DNA from 2 places in the Pradoshia sp. Z5_111 genome. Region 1 is predicted to be linked to the other one. Evidence: predicted binding sites of a transcription regulator. Region 1 holds the regulator's gene; the other holds the start of a gene.
The links. The regulator LexA, encoded in region 1, represses DNA repair genes until DNA is damaged. The targets are predictions, from matches to a motif close to CGAACATATGTTCG.
Positions count from the first base shown of each region.

Region 1 (10,278 bases):
GTATGCCTCCTGAGACAAGAGCTAAACAAATTCAGAGGTTCATTAACAGGGAGACGCGAGTGATTGTATCTACAGATGCTATCGGGATGGGGCTCAATCTACCGATTAGGCGGGTCGTTTTTCTCGAAAATGATAAATTTGATGGCACGAGAAGGCGTTTATTGACCTCTCAGGAAGTAAAGCAGTTAGCAGGACGTGCCGGCCGTAAAGGTATATATAATGAAGGAAGAGTGGCATTTACTGATCAAATTGGTTTAATGAAACGATTGTTGAATGGTGAAGACCGACCAATCAGTACATTTACAATAGCTCCTACACAGGGTGTATTTGAACGCTTTAAACGTTATCATTCCAGCTTTGATCAATTCTTTGAATTATGGGATGAATTTAAAAATCCTGCCGGGACAACAAAAGCGCCGCTTACTCAGGAAAAAGCTTTATATCATTTAATTCGCCATGAACAAATAGAAGGACGAATGTCGATAACTGATTTATACGGTTTTCTGCATTTACCTTTTTCAGCGAATGAGGAGAGCCTCGTTAATCAATGGCTCTATAATATGAAAGCCATTGTGGATAGAAGAGAATTGAGAGAGCCTTTAATAAAGAAAGATTCCTTGGATGAACTTGAATTATCTTATAAATCAGTAGGATTGCATTTATTGTTTTTGTATAAATTAGATCGAAGAAGTGAAACGGTCTATTGGGAGCGAGTAAGAGAAGAAATCAGTTCAGACGCACATAATCAGTTAAGAAAAGGGGTTAAAAAATATCAAACAAAGTGTCGATCATGCAATAAGCCGTTAAGCTGGAATTATCCATTTGCTATTTGCCAATCGTGTTATGAAGAGAGTAAACGATCAAGATACTATTACAAAGGATGGGATATATAGGACATTTAAGCTTGCTATCATAATGGTTGCAAGCTTTTTGTATTACATAATTATATTATGTAAACTACGAGATAAATAAAAGCATTAATCTATTTATAAAGTGGAATATGCCAATCCTTAAATGCATAAGTTTAATAGAGAAAATAGAGATAATAGATTTTAAACACATAAGTAGAACCGGCTGAAAGCCGGTCCCAACGTTCTTATTGAATGTTTCTGTATAACCCGATCACTTTGCCCAAGATACTGACATTTTGTAGAATGATAGGCTCGAGCATAGAATTTTCCGGCTGCAGACGGAAATGAGTATCTTCTTTAAAGAAACGTTTTACGGTAGCTTCATCATCTTCAGTCATGGCTACGACAATTTCGCCATTGTTTGCTGTATGCTGCTGGCGAACAATTACATAGTCACCGTTAAGTATTCCAGCTTCAATCATACTGTCACCCATAATTTCAAGCATAAACACATTTTCATCGGCAGGAGCCATATGCTCAGGTAGAGGGAAGTATTCTTCTATATTTTCGATAGCTGTAATAGGCTGCCCAGCAGTTACTTTCCCGATTAATGGTACATTAACTGAATTTGTTTTTGGAATATGGTCATGTGGATCCATATCCAGGATTTCAATAGCACGTGGTTTAGTAGGATCTCGTCTAATAAGCCCTTTGCTTTCCAATCGCGCTAAGTGACCATGAACCGTGGAACTTGAAGCCAGTCCGACTGCTTCTCCGATTTCTCGAACGGAAGGTGGATAGCCCTTCGTTTTAACTTCTTCTTTAATATATAGCAAAATATCCTGTTGCCGTTTGGATAATTTAGTAGTCATCTCCCGCACCTCTTTTAGCTTTTCTTGTTTTTAGTATATCATTTCCTGTTTAACAGTACAAACATAAGTTCGTTTTTTGTGTTGACACAAAACGTTTGTTCGGTTTATACTTAGTTTATATTAAACGAACATACATTCGATGGGGGTTTTATTAATGAAAAAATTATGGACTTCTTATAATTATTCCATCTTGTTTTTTATAGGTCTTTTCTTATTAATAACTACAATGATAGTAACAAATATTGAAGCACCGAAAGATGATTATCAACAAATCACGATTAAAAAAGGAGATACAGTTTGGGATATGGCTGAACGTTTTGATGGCAGCGAAATGACACAGACTGAATTTGTCTCTTGGGTTCAGGAACATAATGACTTGCACATTAATCATTTAAAGGAAGGGCAAACGATTGTGATTCCTGTAAAGAAAATGAATGAAAATACAGAAATGCTACACTTAGCAGATTCTGATAAATAACTATATAATCAGTAAGGTCGGGAATTTTTCCCGGCCTTATCTATATGTAAAGAAGAATGGTGAGAGAAAATGAAGGTTGGAATTTATTGCAGAGTCAGCACAGATAAAAGTTCTCAGGAAACATCACTGGAAAGGCAGGAGCAGGAGTTAACAAGACTGGCTGCCATAAAGGGGTTCGAGGTTGTCATAATCGAAAAAGAACAAGCCAGTGGATATGACTTAGAACGAGAAGGCATTCTAATCTTGCTGGAAAAAATGAAAAATAGAGAAATCGAGGGGCTCTTGATTCAGGATGAAACAAGACTTGGCAGAGGAAATGCCAAGATTGCTCTATTACATTGCATCTATAAAGAAGGGGTAAAATTATATACGGTTACTCATAATGGTGAGCTTGAGGTTTCTGAAACAGATGCCATGCTTTTGCAAATCATCAGTATAGTAGAGGAATATCAGCGGAAATTACAAAACAGTAAAATTAGAAGAGGGATGAAACGAGCAATTGAAAATGGATATAAACCACAAAGAAATTTGGCAAATCAACATCTTGGAGGCGGAAGAGAAAGGTCAGAGGTACCATTACAGGAGGTCATTGAGCTGCGTATTAAAGGATTAACATTTGCTGAAATTACGGAGAATTTAAACAGAAAAGGCTATGATCTCTCAAAGGCTACCATTCACCGGAGATATTCAGAATATATGAAAAAGAATCCTAATTAATAGTTCATTCTTGAAAATTACGCAATTTTTCTATACGATGACAATATCTACTTATATTTTAAATAGAAGGAGCAATACTATGCTGCCAATGCATAAAATTAAAAGAATTAATGAATTATCTAAGAAATCAAAAACAGTAGGCCTTACAAAAGAAGAAGCCACTGAACAATCTCTCCTAAGGAAAGAGTATTTGGAAACCTTCCGTACCTCAATGCGAAATACGGTTGAAGGTCTGACAATCATCGATCCCGAAGGTAAGGATGTTACACCTGAAAAAATAAAAAAACTACGTAATAAAAAATTACATTAAGGGTATAGCATAATAGGTTAGACTCCAAAAAATATCTTAAGGAGTGACGATTTTGTAGCATTTACCAACAAAGTCTTGTCAACCTGTTTATACTTCATTAATATAAATTAGAAGGTTAATCTGAAAGGATGTAGGCAATGTTCACAGAAAAAGATAATTTATCTATCACAGCTATTCGTACACTTTCAATCGATGCAATTGAAAAAGCTAACTCAGGTCATCCTGGTATGCCTATGGGAGCAGCTCCTATGGCATATACACTTTGGACCAAATTTATGAACCATAATCCAAAAAATCCGGATTGGTTTAACCGTGATCGTTTTGTATTATCAGCAGGACATGGTTCCATGCTTTTATACAGCTTGTTGCACTTATCAGGTTATGGCCTTGAGATGGAAGAGATTAAGAACTTCAGACAATGGGGCAGTAAAACACCTGGACATCCTGAATATGGTCATACAAAAGGCGTAGAAGCTACAACCGGACCACTTGGCCAAGGTATTGCGATGGCAGTAGGTATGGCAATGGCGGAACGTCATTTGGCGGCAGTTTACAATAAAGACAACTTTGATGTTGTAGATCATTTTACATACAGCATTTGCGGAGATGGAGATTTAATGGAAGGGGTATCAGCTGAAGCTGCTTCTCTTGCTGCCCATTTAAAATTGGGACGTTTAGTAGTCCTATATGATTCCAATGATATCTCTCTTGACGGCGAATTAAACATGAGCTTCTCTGAAAGTGTTGCTGAGCGTTTTAAAGCTTACGGATGGCAATACATTCGCGTAGAAGACGGTAATGATTTGAATGAAATTGCTAAAGCGCTTGAAGAGGCTAAAACAGATCTTGACCGTCCAACTATGATTGAAGTAAAAACAGTTATCGGATACGGTGCTCCAAATAAATCCGGTAAATCAGCTGTACATGGTGCTCCGCTTGGCGAAGACGAAATGAAATTGACTAAAGAATATTACAAATGGACATTCGAAGAAGATTTTTATGTACCACAGGAAGTTTATGACACATTCGAAGAAACTGTTGTAAAAGCTGGTGCTAAAAAAGAAGAAGAATGGAACCAATTATTTGAAAGCTATAAAAACGAATACCCTGAACTTGCTGCTCAACTAGAAACAGCAATCAAAGGCGAATTACCTGAAGGCTGGGATAAGGATATTCCTGTTTATGAAGCAGGAAAAGCCGTTGCTACACGTAATTCAGGTGGGGAAGTATTAAATGCAATCGCAAAAAATCTTCCATCTTTATTTGGTGGATCCGCTGACTTAGCTGGATCAAACAAAACGATGCTGAAGGGCGAAAAAGATTTCTTGCCAGGCTCCTATGATGGCCGTAACATTTGGTTTGGAGTACGTGAATTTGGTATGGGTGCTGCATTAAACGGTATGGCACTTCACGGTGGTGTGCATGTGTATGGAGGAACATTCTTTGTATTCTCTGATTACCTGCGTCCAGCTATTCGTTTAGCAGCGTTAATGAATCTTCCTGTCACATATGTATTTACGCATGACAGTATTGCTGTTGGAGAAGACGGTCCAACTCATGAACCAATTGAGCACTTGGCTGCATTGCGTGCTATGCCTAATGTTTCACTTATCCGTCCGGCTGACAGCAATGAAGTGGCAGCTGCATGGAAAGCGGCATTAACAAGCAAGTCTGCACCAACTGCATTAGTATTATCCCGCCAAAACTTAACTACGTTGCCGCTATCAGCTGAATTAGCTGAAGAAGGCGTTGCTAAAGGTGGATATGTGGTTTCACCTTCCAATAAGGATACTGCCGATGCTATATTGTTAGCATCTGGATCTGAAGTAGGATTGGCTGTTCAAGCACAGGCTATTTTAGCGAATGACGGCATTGATGTATCGGTTGTAAGCATGCCATCGTTTGATCGCTTTGAAGCTCAATCTGCTGAATATAAAGAATCTGTTATCCCTTCAACTGTTAAGAAACGCTTAGCAATTGAATTAGGTACATCTTTTGGATGGGACCGTTATACAGGTGATGAAGGACAAATATTAGCAATGGATCGCTTTGGAGCTTCCGGCCCTGGTGAATTGTTAATGGAAAAATTCGGATTCACTCCATCTAATGTGGTTTCTTTAGTAAAAGAAATGCTACAAAAATAAAATATATTTATTAAAAATCACCAGGGGGTTTTTCTCTGGTGATTTTTTTTATGAATATATTTACAAACAATTCCAAATGATGTATGTTTGATATGTACCTAATATTTCTAGGTAGGTGAAGAAATGTTTAATCGTGAACTTGTAAAAGGAAGTACATCACTTCTTGTTCTGCAGCTTTTGCAAGAAAGAGATATGTATGGGTATGAATTAGTGAAAGAAATGGATCACCGCAGTGACCATGGATTTCAGATGAAGGAAGGTACGCTGTATCCTGCTTTGCATAAGCTTGAAAAACAGGAATATATAGAGTGCTACTGGGTTGAACAAGAGAAGGGACCCGCTCGTAAGTATTACTGTATTACCTTGGCTGGCAAAGAGATGCTAGAGATTAAAACAAACGAATGGAATCGATATGTCCAGGTCATGAACAAGGTAATGGGGAGAACAGAAACATGAGACGGGCTGAAGAAGATTATTTAAGTCAGCTTGATCGATTACTGGGTGCCCATCCTGATAAAACGGCTATTATGGAAGAATATAAGTTGCATATTTCTGAAATGGCCTGCGACATCATTTATGAGGATGAGTCACCCGATTTAATCTATAAAGAACTATCAATGCGGCTAGGTACACCAGAAGAAGTTGCTTTATCCTGGAAACAGGAACTAACCCTTACACCAAGAAAAACAAGGTGGATCTTTGCAGGAATTAACTTGTCCTTATTTATAAGCGGAATCTTGTTAACATTTATCAACCATACATATGATTGGAATTGGGCCAAGGAAATATGGTCGTTGCTAACATCGATTCCTGTACTTTTAATGGCCATCTATATTGGTTTTTGGATCTTGCTTGGTTATGAAATTGGCAAGGAATTTGGACATCAGGGCAGAAAGCTTATTAAGAAAACGTTTTTGATTACGGTGATACCTAACATTACCTTAATGTATTTGGTTATCTTTAACCTCGTACCAGATCAATGGTTTGACCCCTTACTGGATAAGCCATTTATTATTGCCTGTGTATTTTGTACGTTTATCTTATATCCAGTCAGTATTGCTGGGTATCTATGGGGGAAGAAAGCCTCGCTTTGACTATTTGCCTATATACATAGAATAACTATGTATATTTATCACTATATACCTAGAAAAACTAGGTAGAGGGGGGATTCTTAATATGGATATTCAGTTTAAAAAAGAAGATAAAGTATTTTTATTGTTATGTATAGTCCTAGGCTTTTTGGCTGAGTTATCTTTTTTACATGGAGAAGTAGGGATTTCCTATCCGTTGTTCTTATTTGCTTTTTATGGTCTGTTTTTTTGGAGATTTCGGAAAACGAAATTTACTCATATGCGAATTGGAAGCCTTTTGATGGTTTGTATTTGGATTCTTGGTTTATCTTATTTCTATCAATCTAACGTCCTTTTTTATCTAACGAATGGGTTGGTTATACCTATCCTTGTAGCAGCTCAGCTAACACTTATGACAAATCAACAAAAAATTGATTGGAGCAGAGTCAATTTTATTAAACAATTGAAAACGAAGCTGGTAAACAGTATTAAATACAATGAGCAATTCATCTCCTACATCCTAAAAAAAATTCGAAAAGAGGGAGCAGAAGAAACGGGGGGCATGGCTAAAAGTATCGCTTTGGGAATTGTAATTGCCTGTCCGGTGCTCGTCATTATCATTCTATTGCTCGTATCGGCAGACAGTCATTTTCAAGCGATATTTATGCACATCCCTGACTGGTTATTTTCTGTACACATAGGTGAATTCTTTGGTAGATTGATAATTATTATCCTATTCTCTCTATTGTTTTTTGGTTTTTTAAATGTATTACATTTAAAACAACCGCAAACACTGTCCTCAAGCATGAAAGAGGCTGGAAATCTCCAGTTCGATTCAACCATTGTTACAACGATTCTGGTCCTAATCAATGGAGTCTATTTATTATTTACAGTTGTCCAGTTTAAATATTTCTTTAGCAGTCCGCTTCTCAATGATATGACCTATGCTTCAAGCGCGAGAACAGGATTTGCCCAGTTAATGTTGGTTACCCTCATAAATTGGTCCATACTACTTGGAACCTTAAAGTATGTATCTGTTCAAATGAACGCTGCTAAAAGGCTTATACAGGTCCTTCTCAATCTTTTAATCGTATTTAGCGGAGTTATGCTAACCTCGGCTTTTATGCGCCTCTATATGTATGAAGAGGCCTATGGATATACGATTCTCAGAATACTAGCACACACGATTATGCTTTATCTGGTTGTCATTTTCACCTATACATTAGTGAAAATTTGGATTGAACGAATTGCATTAAGACATTTTTATTTTTTAACCGGAATATTGTTTTATACGGGATTGCACATCGTTCAACTGGATCAACTAATTGTTGATAAAAATATAAGTAGATACAAAGAAACGGGCAAAATTGATCTTTATTATTTAAATGAATTATCCTATACAGGACTATCTGGCTTGATTGACTTATATGAATCAGACCCTGATTCAGGTGAATTGAAACAACTTTTATCAGTCCAATATGAGCAAATGAAGGAAACTGACTATACTTGGCAGTCCTATAATATTTCCAGAGTTGAAGTATATGAAAGGTTAGATAATCTTAACCTCACGGAACATGAACAAGGGAGTTAGGAGTATTTGGTTTAATAATCCTAACGAAAAATTCGCCAAAAAATAAATGTGTAATCAACGAAGTATTTAAGTAGAAGTGTTCAGAATTCAATCTAATTGGATAAATAAGAAAGACAACGCCTGGAATCCTTCCCAGTGTTGTCTTTCTTTGTTCTGAATATGTAGTCAGTCAAATTACAGAATTATACATATGATTGATAGTGAAAAGAGTAAATCATATGTATAATGGGTATAAGAGATTAATTTGAAAAGTCAAAAAATTAATCCGCTCGACAAAATTAGAACAACTCTGCACGTTCATTTTACATAATATGCAACAATAGTTTTTTATACTATATGTAAAGAGAATTGGAGGTAAGAGTATGCGCACTTATATTATTTATTTAATAGAGAATGAATTTGCACGTCATTACTATGGACGAGAATATATGTTTTTTAATTTATTCCAGGATTACGAACAATCTGAAGGAGATAAGAAAAAAATACTTCGCAGGCAAATTAACTTTGTTACTAAAAAGATTCATGCACAGCTTTTTACCTCTTTTATGGAAAATCAATTATTGGAAAATAAAGATTGTTATATGGAAAATGGGGTATATTATATCAGAAAGCGAAATGTCGGCCAAAGCGAAGCAAGCTTAGGATATCGCAATCATTCATTGATTCTGCATGCTACTGGAACATATGAATGTGAGACCATATTTTTTGAGTGGCTCAGGCAGTGGAATCCATATTTTTTAGCCTTGGATACAACCAAAGATCGTTGCGCTTGGCTCAGGCCTATTAAACAGAGATTATATGTGTGAAGCAGAATAAAACAGATTCCACTATAAAATCGTTATAAATGCCGTGGAATTTATTCTATTATGTCTGTTTGTATCAAAATCTGATAGAAATATCACAATAGTTATGGTATTATTACTTTGGTTTAGTACAATGTCTTTGTGACAGCACGGAGGAGGTAGTTTAGGTATGCTATATTATATTCTTACGGCAGTGATTGCTTTGCTTGCTGGTGTGGCTTTAGGATTCTTTATCGCCCGTAAATACATGATGGACTATTTAAAGAAAAACCCACCAATCAATGAACAAATGATTAAAATGATGATGACACAAATGGGTATGAAGCCATCCCAAAAGAAAGTAAATCAAATGATGAATGCGATGAACAAACAACAAGGGAAATAAGCCTTGTTACATCTGGATTCTAAGGTGTCGTCACCATACTGTATAGATTAATTTTTGTAATTTGGTTTATCTTTTTTTAGATACATAAGTCAAATTGGTTAATCTTCAATTAGACCGTCTTTTTCTGAAAAATGTTCAGAAGGAGATGGTCTTTTTATGTTGTTAAAGACGGCATATAAGTATAGCGGAAGAAGGATTATAAAATCTTTTATAGAATAATAATCAATGGTGTTGTTTAAATGACGTGTTCTTTAGGGGCTGGACTAAACGATGATTGGTTATATGAAGATCGACTATGGGATAACCACCCATCTAATAACTATTTCATCTGGTTTCACGTATTTGAAGGCGAAATTAACCATTGAGGACAAATAAGAGTGATTAGTATGCAGGTTATCTTCAGTGAAGGTCTTGGCCTATTAGGTTTTTGGATATTGTTTAGTGGGGGGATTTAATAATGTTAATTAGAGAGATACAACCCTTGGATGCCGAAAAATTTATATGTTTAATTAAGCAAGTTGAATCAGAAGCTAAGTTTATGCTTATGGAAGCAGGAGAAAGAAAAACCACTCCTGAACAGCAACGTAAACAATTAGAAAGTATTAAGAAGCAAAGTAATTCAACAATATTTGTTGCAGAAAAAGAAGATGGAGAACTTGTTGGCTATTTGATAGCCATTGGCGGTAGCGTAAAGAGAACAAAGCACTCTGCATATCTAGTGGTTGGTATTTTAGAAAAATACAGAGCTCACGGTATAGGAACAAGTTTATTTCAAAGATTAGAAGAGTGGGCAAGAAACTCTAATATATCAAGATTAGAATTAACAGTTGTTACTCAAAATGAAGCAGGTATTTCTTTATACAAGAAAAGTGGATTTGTGATAGAAGGTATAAAAAGAAAATCATTGCTAATCGATGATGAATTTTATAACGAGTATTTTATGTCCAAAATATTTTAATCTCACGTACTAAGCTAACAGGGCATTGATCTACAACGTTAAGAGATAAAAAAGTTACCAAATACGATTTTGGGGACTGTAATGCACTATAATTAAAGT
Region 1 covers NZ_JBZCPQ010000001.1:725,070-735,347, reverse strand. Annotated here, with positions in the region: gene AC4D4A_RS03585 (helicase-related protein) at 1-893, shown strand, start outside; gene lexA (transcriptional repressor LexA) at 1,097-1,723, opposite strand; gene yneA (cell division suppressor protein YneA) at 1,878-2,201, shown strand; gene AC4D4A_RS03570 (YneB family resolvase-like protein) at 2,271-2,918, shown strand; gene AC4D4A_RS03565 (DUF896 domain-containing protein) at 2,998-3,228, shown strand; gene tkt (transketolase) at 3,366-5,372, shown strand; gene AC4D4A_RS03555 (PadR family transcriptional regulator) at 5,496-5,828, shown strand; gene AC4D4A_RS03550 (HAAS signaling domain-containing protein) at 5,825-6,466, shown strand; gene AC4D4A_RS03545 (DUF4153 domain-containing protein) at 6,549-8,033, shown strand; gene sirA (sporulation inhibitor of replication protein SirA) at 8,396-8,839, shown strand; gene AC4D4A_RS03535 (YneF family protein) at 9,006-9,221, shown strand; gene AC4D4A_RS03530 (GNAT family N-acetyltransferase) at 9,679-10,179, shown strand.

Region 2 (10,278 bases), on a different contig from region 1:
GTCTTTTGGCTTTCACTCCTGTTATTCATTGTCTTCCTGCCGCTCTCATACATTCGATATAAAATATCGCTTGCCTACGGCATATCCTCACAGGTTTTCTCCTCCTGGATGAAGGATAATTTTATTGAGTTTTGGGTGGACTTAGGGATGACCTTAATAGTCGTTCTTGTCTTGTACTGGCTCATTAAGAAAAGTCCTGCTCGCTGGTGGCTGTATAGCTGGCTGTTATGTATTCCATTCACGATATTCGTCATGTTTATTCAGCCGGTTGTCATCGATCCGCTATACAATGATTTTTATCCGCTTAAAGATAAAGCGCTGGAAGAACAAATCCTTGATTTGGCGGCGAAAGCCCATATTCCGGCTGAGCATGTATATGAAGTAAATATGTCGGAGAAAACCAATTCTTTAAATGCTTATGTAACAGGGGTTGGCTCAAATTCCAGAATTGTACTCTGGGACACCACATTGAATAGCCTGGAGGATGATGAGATTTTATTTATCATGGCTCATGAAATGGCTCATTATGTGGAAAAGCATATATACCTCGGTATTGCTGGATATTTGGTTCTCATGTTGGTTGGTTTATGGCTGACAGATAAATGGATGAAAAGAGCTATACGGAAAAGAGGGGAATTGTACCATTTAGAATCCATGAGTGATATTCGCTCATTGCCGCTCTTTTTACTGATCACGTCCATTCTGTTGTTTGCATCAAATCCCGTTACAAATTATGTATCCCGGGTGCAGGAAACAAGAGCAGACACCTATGCTTTAAACATGACCGAAAATCCTGAAGCAGCTATTTCCTCCTTTCAGAAGCTTTCAGAAAAGGGACTAAGCCAAATGAATCCACCTTTACTGATTAAAATATTCCGGAACAGTCATCCAACCATGCTTGAACGGATTGAAATGGCAGAGAAGTATAAAAAGTAAAAAGTGAAGAGCCCTTCGTTATACGGAGTGGCTCTATTTTTGCTTTCGTGCAATAAAGGAATTTAGGCAATGAAGGTGGAATAAATAGTGGAAGTACATAAAAGGAGAGGGAATATGCGAAAACAATTAGAACAAAATGAATATGCCCCTTATTATCAACCGTATGTGGATTTGGTTCCGGAAGGTGATTTGATTCAACTTTTATCCGAACAAATAAAACAGACGATTGCTGCTTTGGAAAAAATAACTGATACTCAGGCGGAATTCCGTTATGCAGAAGGGAAATGGAGTATCAAGGAAGTTATCGGACATATGATTGATACAGAGAGAATCATGGCATACAGGCTTCTTGCAATTGCGCGAGGAGACCGCAGAAACTTGCCCGGCTTTAATGAAGAAAAATATGTTCAGCAAGCATCCTTTACAAAACAAACAGTGGAAGAGCTTCTACAAAACTTTTCTATCGTCCGTCAGTCAACGATTGTATTATTGAAAAGTCTTTGCAGTGAAGAGTGGCTGCGCCGTGGCACAGCTAATGATTGCGATATTACGGTTCGTGCTCTTGCTGTTATCATTGCCGGGCATGAAGTGCACCATCGTAATATCATCATTGAACGTTATATGAACGCTGACTCAATTCTAAATCAATCATAACCATATGAGCTGAATTTTCAGCTCTTTTTGTCTTTAAAAATATATAAATAAAAGGATAAAGGATGAACGATAATGCCAATTCGAAATTCTGCTAAAGCCATTATTATTCAGGATGATCAATTACTCGCGATAGAAAAGGAAGATCGTGAAGGTATCTATTATATATTGCCTGGTGGCGGGCAGGAGCAGGGAGAAACCTTTCATCAAACATTAAAAAGAGAATGTATAGAAGAAATAGGACAGGAGGTTGAAATTGGTAATTTGATCCTGATTCGTGAATATATCGGACAAAATCATGAGCATGCTGCTTTTGATAAGGATACCCATCAAATTGAATATATGTTTTTATGTACGATTAAAGGCAGGAATACAGTGATTCAAAATGGAATAAATCCTGATGAAGGACAAATTGGGGTGGAATGGCTGCCGTTAAGTGATTTATTAGCATACAGACTCTATCCTCAAGCCATGAGAAAACACGTAATCAATTATCACAAAGGTGATACGGTTCCCGTCTATTTAGGAGACATAAATTAAAGATTAATATTTTGTATATTCTTTTTTGGGGTGTCTTTAAAGGTGAGGGGTGATTGGTTGAAGATTAAAGTGGATGATTTAACAGGAACTGAAGTGGCTGCTTTAATTAATAGCCATATTTACAGTATGGCCGAGCATTCGCCGCCTGAGAGTATACATGCTTTAAATCTGGAAGAGTTGAAGAAAACAAATATCACAGTTTGGAGCGTTTGGGAGAATGAGGAGTTAGTTGGCTGTGGGGCCCTGAAAGAACTTGATATGACTCATGGAGAGATTAAATCAATGAAAACGTCGCTGGATCATTTAAGAAAAGGGGTAGCTAGAAAGCTGCTAGAGCACATTATCAAGATAGCGAAGGAACGGAACTATAAGAAACTAAGTCTGGAAACCGGGTCAATGACTGCATTTAAACCAGCCCAAAGGCTTTATGAGAGTGTTGGATTTCAATATTGTAAGCCGTTTGCAGATTATAAAGAGGACCCGAACAGTGTGTTTATGACAAAAGAATTTTAAGAGGGATAGGTATGTTGAAAATACCAAAAATCGCAGAAACTATTTTGAATGAATACAAAGGATTATTTAATGAATATCTGCCAAATGCGTTGGAGGGTTTGTATTTACATGGCTCCATTGCATTGGATGCCTTTGAAAAAGGTAGAAGTGATATCGATTTTATTGCTGTTACAAGTCGGCATTTAACAGATGATGAAGCTGGTATTCTCTCAAAGATTCATAGAATGATCGCTCAAAAATATAAGTCTCCAGAGATGGACGGTGTCTATATTACTTGGGGAGAATTAGGAAAAGTGAAAAATGATCATCAAAATCATTTTTATTATAATAGCGGCAATTTAAGCTTTGGTCCCTATTTTAATTTCAATCCTGTGACATGGACCCTTTTTGCTGAAAAAGGAATCACTGTTCTGGGACCTGCATCCTCTGATTTTAAACTGGAATTCCCCTCAAAGCAATTAAAATCCTATGTATTTGCGAATATGAATACTTACTGGGCCAATCGAATTCAGTGGATGGAATCCTCAGTCGATGAATTGGTGGGTAGGTCTGCTCGTGATTTACGGGAGGAAATAGAATGGACAGTTCTTGGGCTGCTTCGTCAATACTATACGTTAGCGGAGGACGATGTTATTTCCAAAACAGGGGCAGGGGGATATGGATTAAGCCATATGCCAAAAGAGTATCATCAGGTTATTAATGAAGCTATCCGTGCTCGCACAGGTGATAAGGGGACTTTATATAATTCAAACAAGGAACTTTTGGATTCGACTATATCATTTTCGAGGTATTTGATTGATTGCAGTCAACGTTTCATTTAATTTAGAGAAATAATTGATTAAAGAGTGAAAACAAGAAAATCACAGGGCGGGATTAAATAATCCTCGCTCTGTGATTTTGTTTATACACCGTATTTACTCGTTACAAGTTGTTTGATTTAATTCCCAAAGTTTTTCTCCAATTCAATTAGCTCGGCGGAAAGTTTCATAAATGCTTCTTTGTCCTTATTGTCCAAGGCATGATCGATTTCTTCTTTCAGTTTCCTTTGTGCATGGGTTAGTTGAGCTTCGTAAATCATCATATCCATCAGTAGATCTTCCATGGTCCCCTGGTCAACAGTCACATCAACAGCTTTTACGATATCTGTATTTGCTTTTTCGTGATTCATGGATATCCCCCCGTTGCTTTTTTTTATTATAAGTCAGATGAAAAGAAAAATCAACTAAATATTTAAATTATTCAGAAAATTTATTTTAGTAGTTTGAAATAGTTAATATATAAGATACCCAAAATATAAAACAAAATAACTTTAACAATCATGGGGATTTTGGGTTAAATTTGAAATTTTGGTGAATAAACCAATTATTTCGAAATATTATGTTATATTGAAATTGTAGTAATATTGTAGGATCTATAAGGAGGAAGCCATGGAAAAGAACGTGATAAGCAGGAGAGAGGATTACGAAATAAGTCCATTTACATTTGCTGTTGTTCCAGTAGAATATGGATCGAAAACGTATTCTAAAGTGATTGAATTTGATGAAGAAATTTTAGTACCTTTTAGACCATCTGAAGTAGTAAAATCCAGCTGTGATTATTTTGGAGCTGATTATCCTGGAAGATGTCAGTCGACGAAAAAGCTCCTTGGTATCTCGCATAAAGTGCCGATATCGTTAGAACCGGCTAATCGCCTATTCTTTTTTCCTACTACATCTCCTGCAAAAGAATCGTGTATTTGGCTTTCTTATGAGCATATTGTATCCAGAGTTAAGATTGATGCGACTAAAACACAAATCAATTTTCATAATAAACAATCTATCGTTGTTCCGGTTTCCTATAGTATTATTGAAAATCAGATGCTCAGAACTGCGATGTTGAAGTCGAAGCTGCTTCAAACCTTAGCAGAGACGGAGCGAAAGACACATTATTTATATAATGCTATGCAAGTTAATGATAGGAATTCAGATTTCCAAACAAAGCATGTTTTGATGCATTCATCAAATAGTTATAAGGAAGGTTGATGCATACTTATTGCTGTTAATTTTTCAGTTGGTCAGTCCATTGCTTCAAAAAATAATACTCCAGTAATTCCTGTACTTTATTTCGAATGCGGGGATTGAAATAATTATGGTATTCCTCATAGCCCTTATACAGAAATAAAAAGGAGGTGAATGATTCGTCTCTTTTTGTTTCTTCCACTTTGAGTTGATGTGTCCTCATATAGTGGCTTGCTTGCTTCAATTCCGCTTGGACCTGTTTCATGGTTTCATCAATTAATAATATGTATGGTTGTTTTAATTTTAGGGGCGATGCTTTTACCACTTGAAGGTCTCGGGCAAGGACGGTGAGGACCATGGGTAGATAGATCGCTTTTTCCATTATATTGCGCTCTTCTGTAGGGATGCGGGTCATGTAAATCGCGTCCTTTCAATGTCTGTAAAAAACGAACATATGTTCTTAAATAGAATAATCGCTTTTCACATTTTTGACAAGTTTATTTTCTAACTAATTCTCTCCTTACAGCAATCTGATATAATAGGGGTAAGGATTGTTTCAATCTAATGTATATGGGGATATTTATATAGTATGGACTGAATTTGTTATTTGTTTGTGAGGAGAGACTATGGATCTTAATTGGTTAACAGAATGGCTAACATTGGAGCATTTAGCCGAATTAATAAGTGATTATAGAAACTTAGGTCCCATTCCGGGATTGCTGCTCCCGTTTGTTGAAGCGTTCCTTCCTTTTTTGCCTTTGTTTGTTTTTGTGACGGCTAATGCCAATGCTTTTGGCTTATGGATTGGTTTTCTTCTCTCCTGGACAGGTGCTGTCGCTGGTGCAATGGTTGTGTTTTATTTGTCCAGAAAATATGGAAAGAAAAAAGCCCTTTCATTTTTACATAGACATTCGGCTGTGCAAAAAGCGATGCTCTGGATCAACCATCATGGATTTGGCCCGTTGTTTATCTTGCTTTGTTTCCCATTCACTCCATCTGCGATCGTAAATATTGTTTGCGGATTATCTGACATTAGTCCAAAACAATATATGCTTGCTGTCTTTGCGGGAAAATTGGTTATGATCTTTACTATTAGTTATATTGGCCATGACATTATGTCTTTAATTCGCGAACCAGTTAAAAGTATTATTGTGGGTATCGTCATTTTCCTTTTGTGGCTAGTAGGCAAGCAAGTAGAATTGCGTTTGAATCGGGTGGAACAGAAGGACCATTCGTAGAATGGAAGAATATCTGTGAAGAGTGTAAAAAAGCGGTTGTTAATAATTAACTGAAAGTTTATAATTATAACTAAATTATTCCATTGAAGGAGGTGTAGAGATGAATCGTTCTGTGAAGGTATGTTTGCAATGGCTTGAAAACTTGTCATTGATTCGTGCCATTTTTCATGTGCAATTTCGTCAAGGGGGTAGTCTGCCCTTTTTAGGAAATTTCATATGAAAAAAGAACGATAATAAGTCTCTATACCCTTGATAGAATAGAAATTCAAAAGCCATGGGGAAGTCTTATATCGACTTTCCCATGGCTTTTTTTCATGTACAGGGTATGGGCGTGAGAGGGGTTTATGCACATGATTGTATGCAGTGTACAGCAAATTGAAAAAAACTATGGCGGAACAAAGCTATTTGAAAATATTACGTTTGAGATCAAGGAAGGAGAACGAATTGGATTCGTTGGTCGGAATGGCTGTGGGAAATCAACAATTCTTAAAATGATAGCAGGTGTCGAAACAATTGATGAAGGGGCTATTCACATTAAAAAGGGTGCAGCATTGGGCTTGCTGTCACAAATCCCTGACTTTACTGATGGCACCACGGTATATGAATGCTTACAATCTGCTTTTAGCCATATGATTGGGCTGAAGGAGAGACTGGATAAACTTGAGCATAGTATGGCTGTTGAAACTAATGAAAGCTCATTGGCTCGCAGTATAGAACAGTATGGAGAAGTTCAGGAGCAGTTTGAACGGCTTGGCGGCTATGAGATGGACAGCACGATTATGAAGATAGCCAATGGGCTGATGCTCGATTCGATGCTCGATAAACGTTTTGTTTCCTTAAGCGGAGGTGAGAAAACAAAAGTCGGTCTAGGGGTGCTGCTCCTGCAGAAGCCAGATCTCCTATTGTTAGATGAACCAACCAATCATCTGGATATTGGTGCAGTTGAATGGCTTGAAGGATTCCTCGAAGACTATGATGGGACAGTCCTAATTGTCTCGCATGATCGATTTTTCCTAGATCGAACGGTTAAGAGGATTTTAGACTTGGACGATGGAGAGGTATTCGTATACGAAGGAAACTACTCTGAATTCGTGCAAGCAAAAGAAAAACGGCTTCTGGAAGAATTTAATCAATATAAGGAACAGCAGAAGAAAATCAAAAAAATGAAGGAAGCGATAAAACGGTTACGCGAATGGGCCAATCAGGCGAATCCGCCGAGTGAAGGATTGCATAAGCGTGCCCGCAATATGGAACGTGCCCTAGAGAGAATGGAGAAAATTAAACGGCCCATTTTAGAAAGGCGTAAAATGGACCTCGATTTTGACCAATCAGAGCGAAGCGGTAAAGATGTTCTGCAGCTTCATGGAATTACGAAGCGATTTGGTACGCAAACATTGTTTGAGAATATGGACCTGTTTGTACAATACGGTGAACGAATCGCGATTGTTGGTGCTAACGGCACCGGGAAATCAACTATTCTTAAATTGGCTCTGAATGAGATTACACCTGACGATGGAGAGGTTAAACTGGGCAGCAATGTGAAGATTGGATACTTGTCTCAACAGCTATTTCAAGAAGGAAAAGACATGACCGTTCTGGAGGCCTTCCGCCAAGAGGTCCATGTTACAGAAGGGGAAGCCCGTCATATTCTGGCCCGGTTCCTTTTCTATGGTTTTCAAGTCTTTCAAAAGGTTGAGAAATTAAGCGGGGGTGAGCGTATGAGATTACGACTCGCTCAGCTAATGTATAAGGATATTAATTTATTGATACTGGATGAACCAACGAATCATTTGGATATTGATTCGAGAGAAGTGCTGGAAGAGGCATTAAGTGAATTTCCGGGAACTATTATTACGGTTAGCCATGATCGATACTTGCTGAATAAGCTGTTTCAAAAAACATATTGGCTACAAAATCGGACATTACAGCTTTATTTAGGGAATTATTCTTGGGCGAGAGAGCATATGCTTGCAGATATGTTGCAAGGGAAACAAACAAGTCAATCGGTGACTCGGAGTCAGAGTAATGTGAAGCTTGTACACCATGTAATTTTGAACGAGACTTACGAATCACTGGAGAAAAAAATTGATAAGGTGGAACATCTTTTATCAGATATCATTCGTGATATGGAGAAAGAGACAGCATTAGAAGCACTTCAGCTACTATATGTAAAAAAGAAAGAAGCAGAAGAGGTACGTGATGGACTTTATGATGAATTGGAGCGGTTAGATTGTGAGAGCATATGACCTAAAATAAATCAAATGAGGTTGAAGAGACGGCAAGCAATGATTGCCGTCTTTTCTTGCTTTGAAATAGAAGTGTGCAGGATAAAAATGGGATTTGTAGAATAAGATTGTTGTAGGCGAAATGATGATATTTCTATTTTTAAATACATATAGACAGTTAGGAAAAAGTCGAATTGTTTCGGAGAAAGGTGTGAAAACAGTGATTGTGAAAAAATCCTTATATCGAGATTTTTTATTGATTATGTTGTTCCTGCTTGTTCTAATCTCTAATGTTTGTTTATATCGTACAGCATTTGGAGTTGAAATTTTACAATACAATCCAAATGGTGCAGTGGTAGGCTCCATATTTGATTTGGCATTTGTTTTACCGGTTTTATTTATGGCATGGAAGAAAAGCTGGGGATGGAAAAATATGATTTTATTGGCTGCCAGCGGTCTCATTTTAGTACGCTTCCTAATTCCAATGGAATATTTGGCGCCATTTGAATCAATCACCTGGGCCGGCTTTCTGATTGAAGGCTTATTAGTATGTTTTGAAGTGCTGCTCATCGTTACATTGTTCAAATATATGCCGTACATTACCCGTTCTGTTAAAAATAGTCCACTCCCAGTTGTTTTTTCATTCCCGAATGCTGTTGAGCAAAAAATGAAAAAAACGCCTGTTATTATTCAAATGATCTGTTCAGAAATGCTTATGTTTTATTATGCTTTTGCAAGCTGGAACAAAACGGTGAAGCTGGGCGAAAATCAATACACCTTGCATCAAAAATCAAGCTATATTGCTTTCCAAGTGATGTTGATTCACGCGATTGTTTTTGAAACCGCAGCAATTCATTGGTGGCTGCATGAAAAATACTTTCTATTGTCCATGATCTTACTCCTTCTTAATATATACTCGGTCATTCTTTTTGTGGCAGATATTCAGGCTGTCCGTTTGAATCCCTTAAAGATTACGGAGGACCGTATGTATATTTCGCTTGGATTAATGAAACGTATGGAAATAAAGTGGACAGATATTGAATCCATAATTGATGAACAAGAACAACTTAAGCAAAAAGTTACTGAAAAGACGGTTGAATTCATTTACCGAGATTTAGAAGAAGTTTATCCAGATGTTATTTTAAAATTAAAACACCCTGTTCAAGCCACTCTTATAATGGGTATAAAGAAAGAATATGAACAAGTTGCGATTCGAGTAGATGAACCAGAAAGATTCAAGGTTATTCTGAGAGAAAAGGTCACATTAGATAGGGATACTAATCATTAGGAGTAACGATAAAAAAGGCATTGGGGGATATCATGATTCACATAGAGAATGGGCAGCCCATAGAAATCCGCAAATATAGTGAGCAAGACTTTGTTTCTATAAATAAGCTGAATGCGGAAGAACAATGGACAAACTTGGTTGCGGGGAAAGATAAAACAAAGCAAGCCTGGAACAATTCCAATATTGCATTTGTAGTACTCTCAAAAGAGGAAATTATCGGATATATTAGGGGCTTTACTGATAGACATGTCACTCTCTATATTTGCGAACTTTTAATCGATAAAAGATATAGAGGGCTAGGGATTGGTCAGTATCTGCTAAAGTTTGTACATGGATTGTATCCCTCTACGAGAATAGAGATGCTGGCAAGCGGTGAATCTCAATCCTTTTATAACCAAATCGGTTACAGACCTTTTTATGGATTTAGAAAAACATTTGGTGAATAATTTTAGTCATCTATTTTCGTTTTTTTGAAAAGTTTAAAGTAAGGATAGCGCCTAATAAAATGCCTAACAAATATAAAGTGAGAGCATAGAATTCAATAATGATACTAACCAAAAACAATGATCATCAATCCAGATGGTCATTGTTTTATTTTTCTTGTCGATTGTAATTTTCATATTAGTGCCTATTTTGTCTTCTCCTTCTTCCCTCGTTTCCTGTGATATATAACAAAAACTAATCTTCTATTCACCATTAAAATAAACCATTTTTTACAATGCTGGGATATAGAGTCAATTGAAGAGAAAACGCCATGAATTATGATAAAATAGAGAGATAGATATAAAGGGGGGAGGCACATTTAATGTCTTTGCAATTTTATATTGGAAAAACAGGTACAGGTAAGACTGAGACTATTTTAAATGACATTAGGACCAAGCTGGAGAGTG
Region 2 covers NZ_JBZCPQ010000003.1:325,021-335,298, reverse strand. Annotated here, with positions in the region: gene AC4D4A_RS08570 (M48 family metallopeptidase) at 1-936, shown strand, start outside; gene AC4D4A_RS08565 (DinB family protein) at 1,051-1,590, shown strand; gene AC4D4A_RS08560 (NUDIX domain-containing protein) at 1,663-2,127, shown strand; gene AC4D4A_RS08555 (GNAT family N-acetyltransferase) at 2,185-2,640, shown strand; gene AC4D4A_RS08550 (aminoglycoside adenylyltransferase domain-containing protein) at 2,652-3,461, shown strand; gene AC4D4A_RS08545 (IDEAL domain-containing protein) at 3,578-3,808, opposite strand; gene AC4D4A_RS08540 (competence protein ComK) at 4,068-4,661, shown strand; gene AC4D4A_RS08535 (YhjD family protein) at 4,678-5,052, opposite strand; gene AC4D4A_RS08530 (TVP38/TMEM64 family protein) at 5,264-5,875, shown strand; gene AC4D4A_RS08525 (RAxF-45 family protein) at 5,976-6,095, shown strand; gene abc-f (ribosomal protection-like ABC-F family protein) at 6,226-8,121, shown strand; gene AC4D4A_RS08515 (beta-carotene 15,15'-monooxygenase) at 8,321-9,388, shown strand; gene AC4D4A_RS08510 (GNAT family N-acetyltransferase) at 9,421-9,834, shown strand; gene addB (helicase-exonuclease AddAB subunit AddB) at 10,194-10,278, shown strand, end outside.
Region 2: AC4D4A_RS08535 (YhjD family protein) is a predicted target of LexA. The motif match lies at 5,085-5,098, and genes of this name have one in related genera.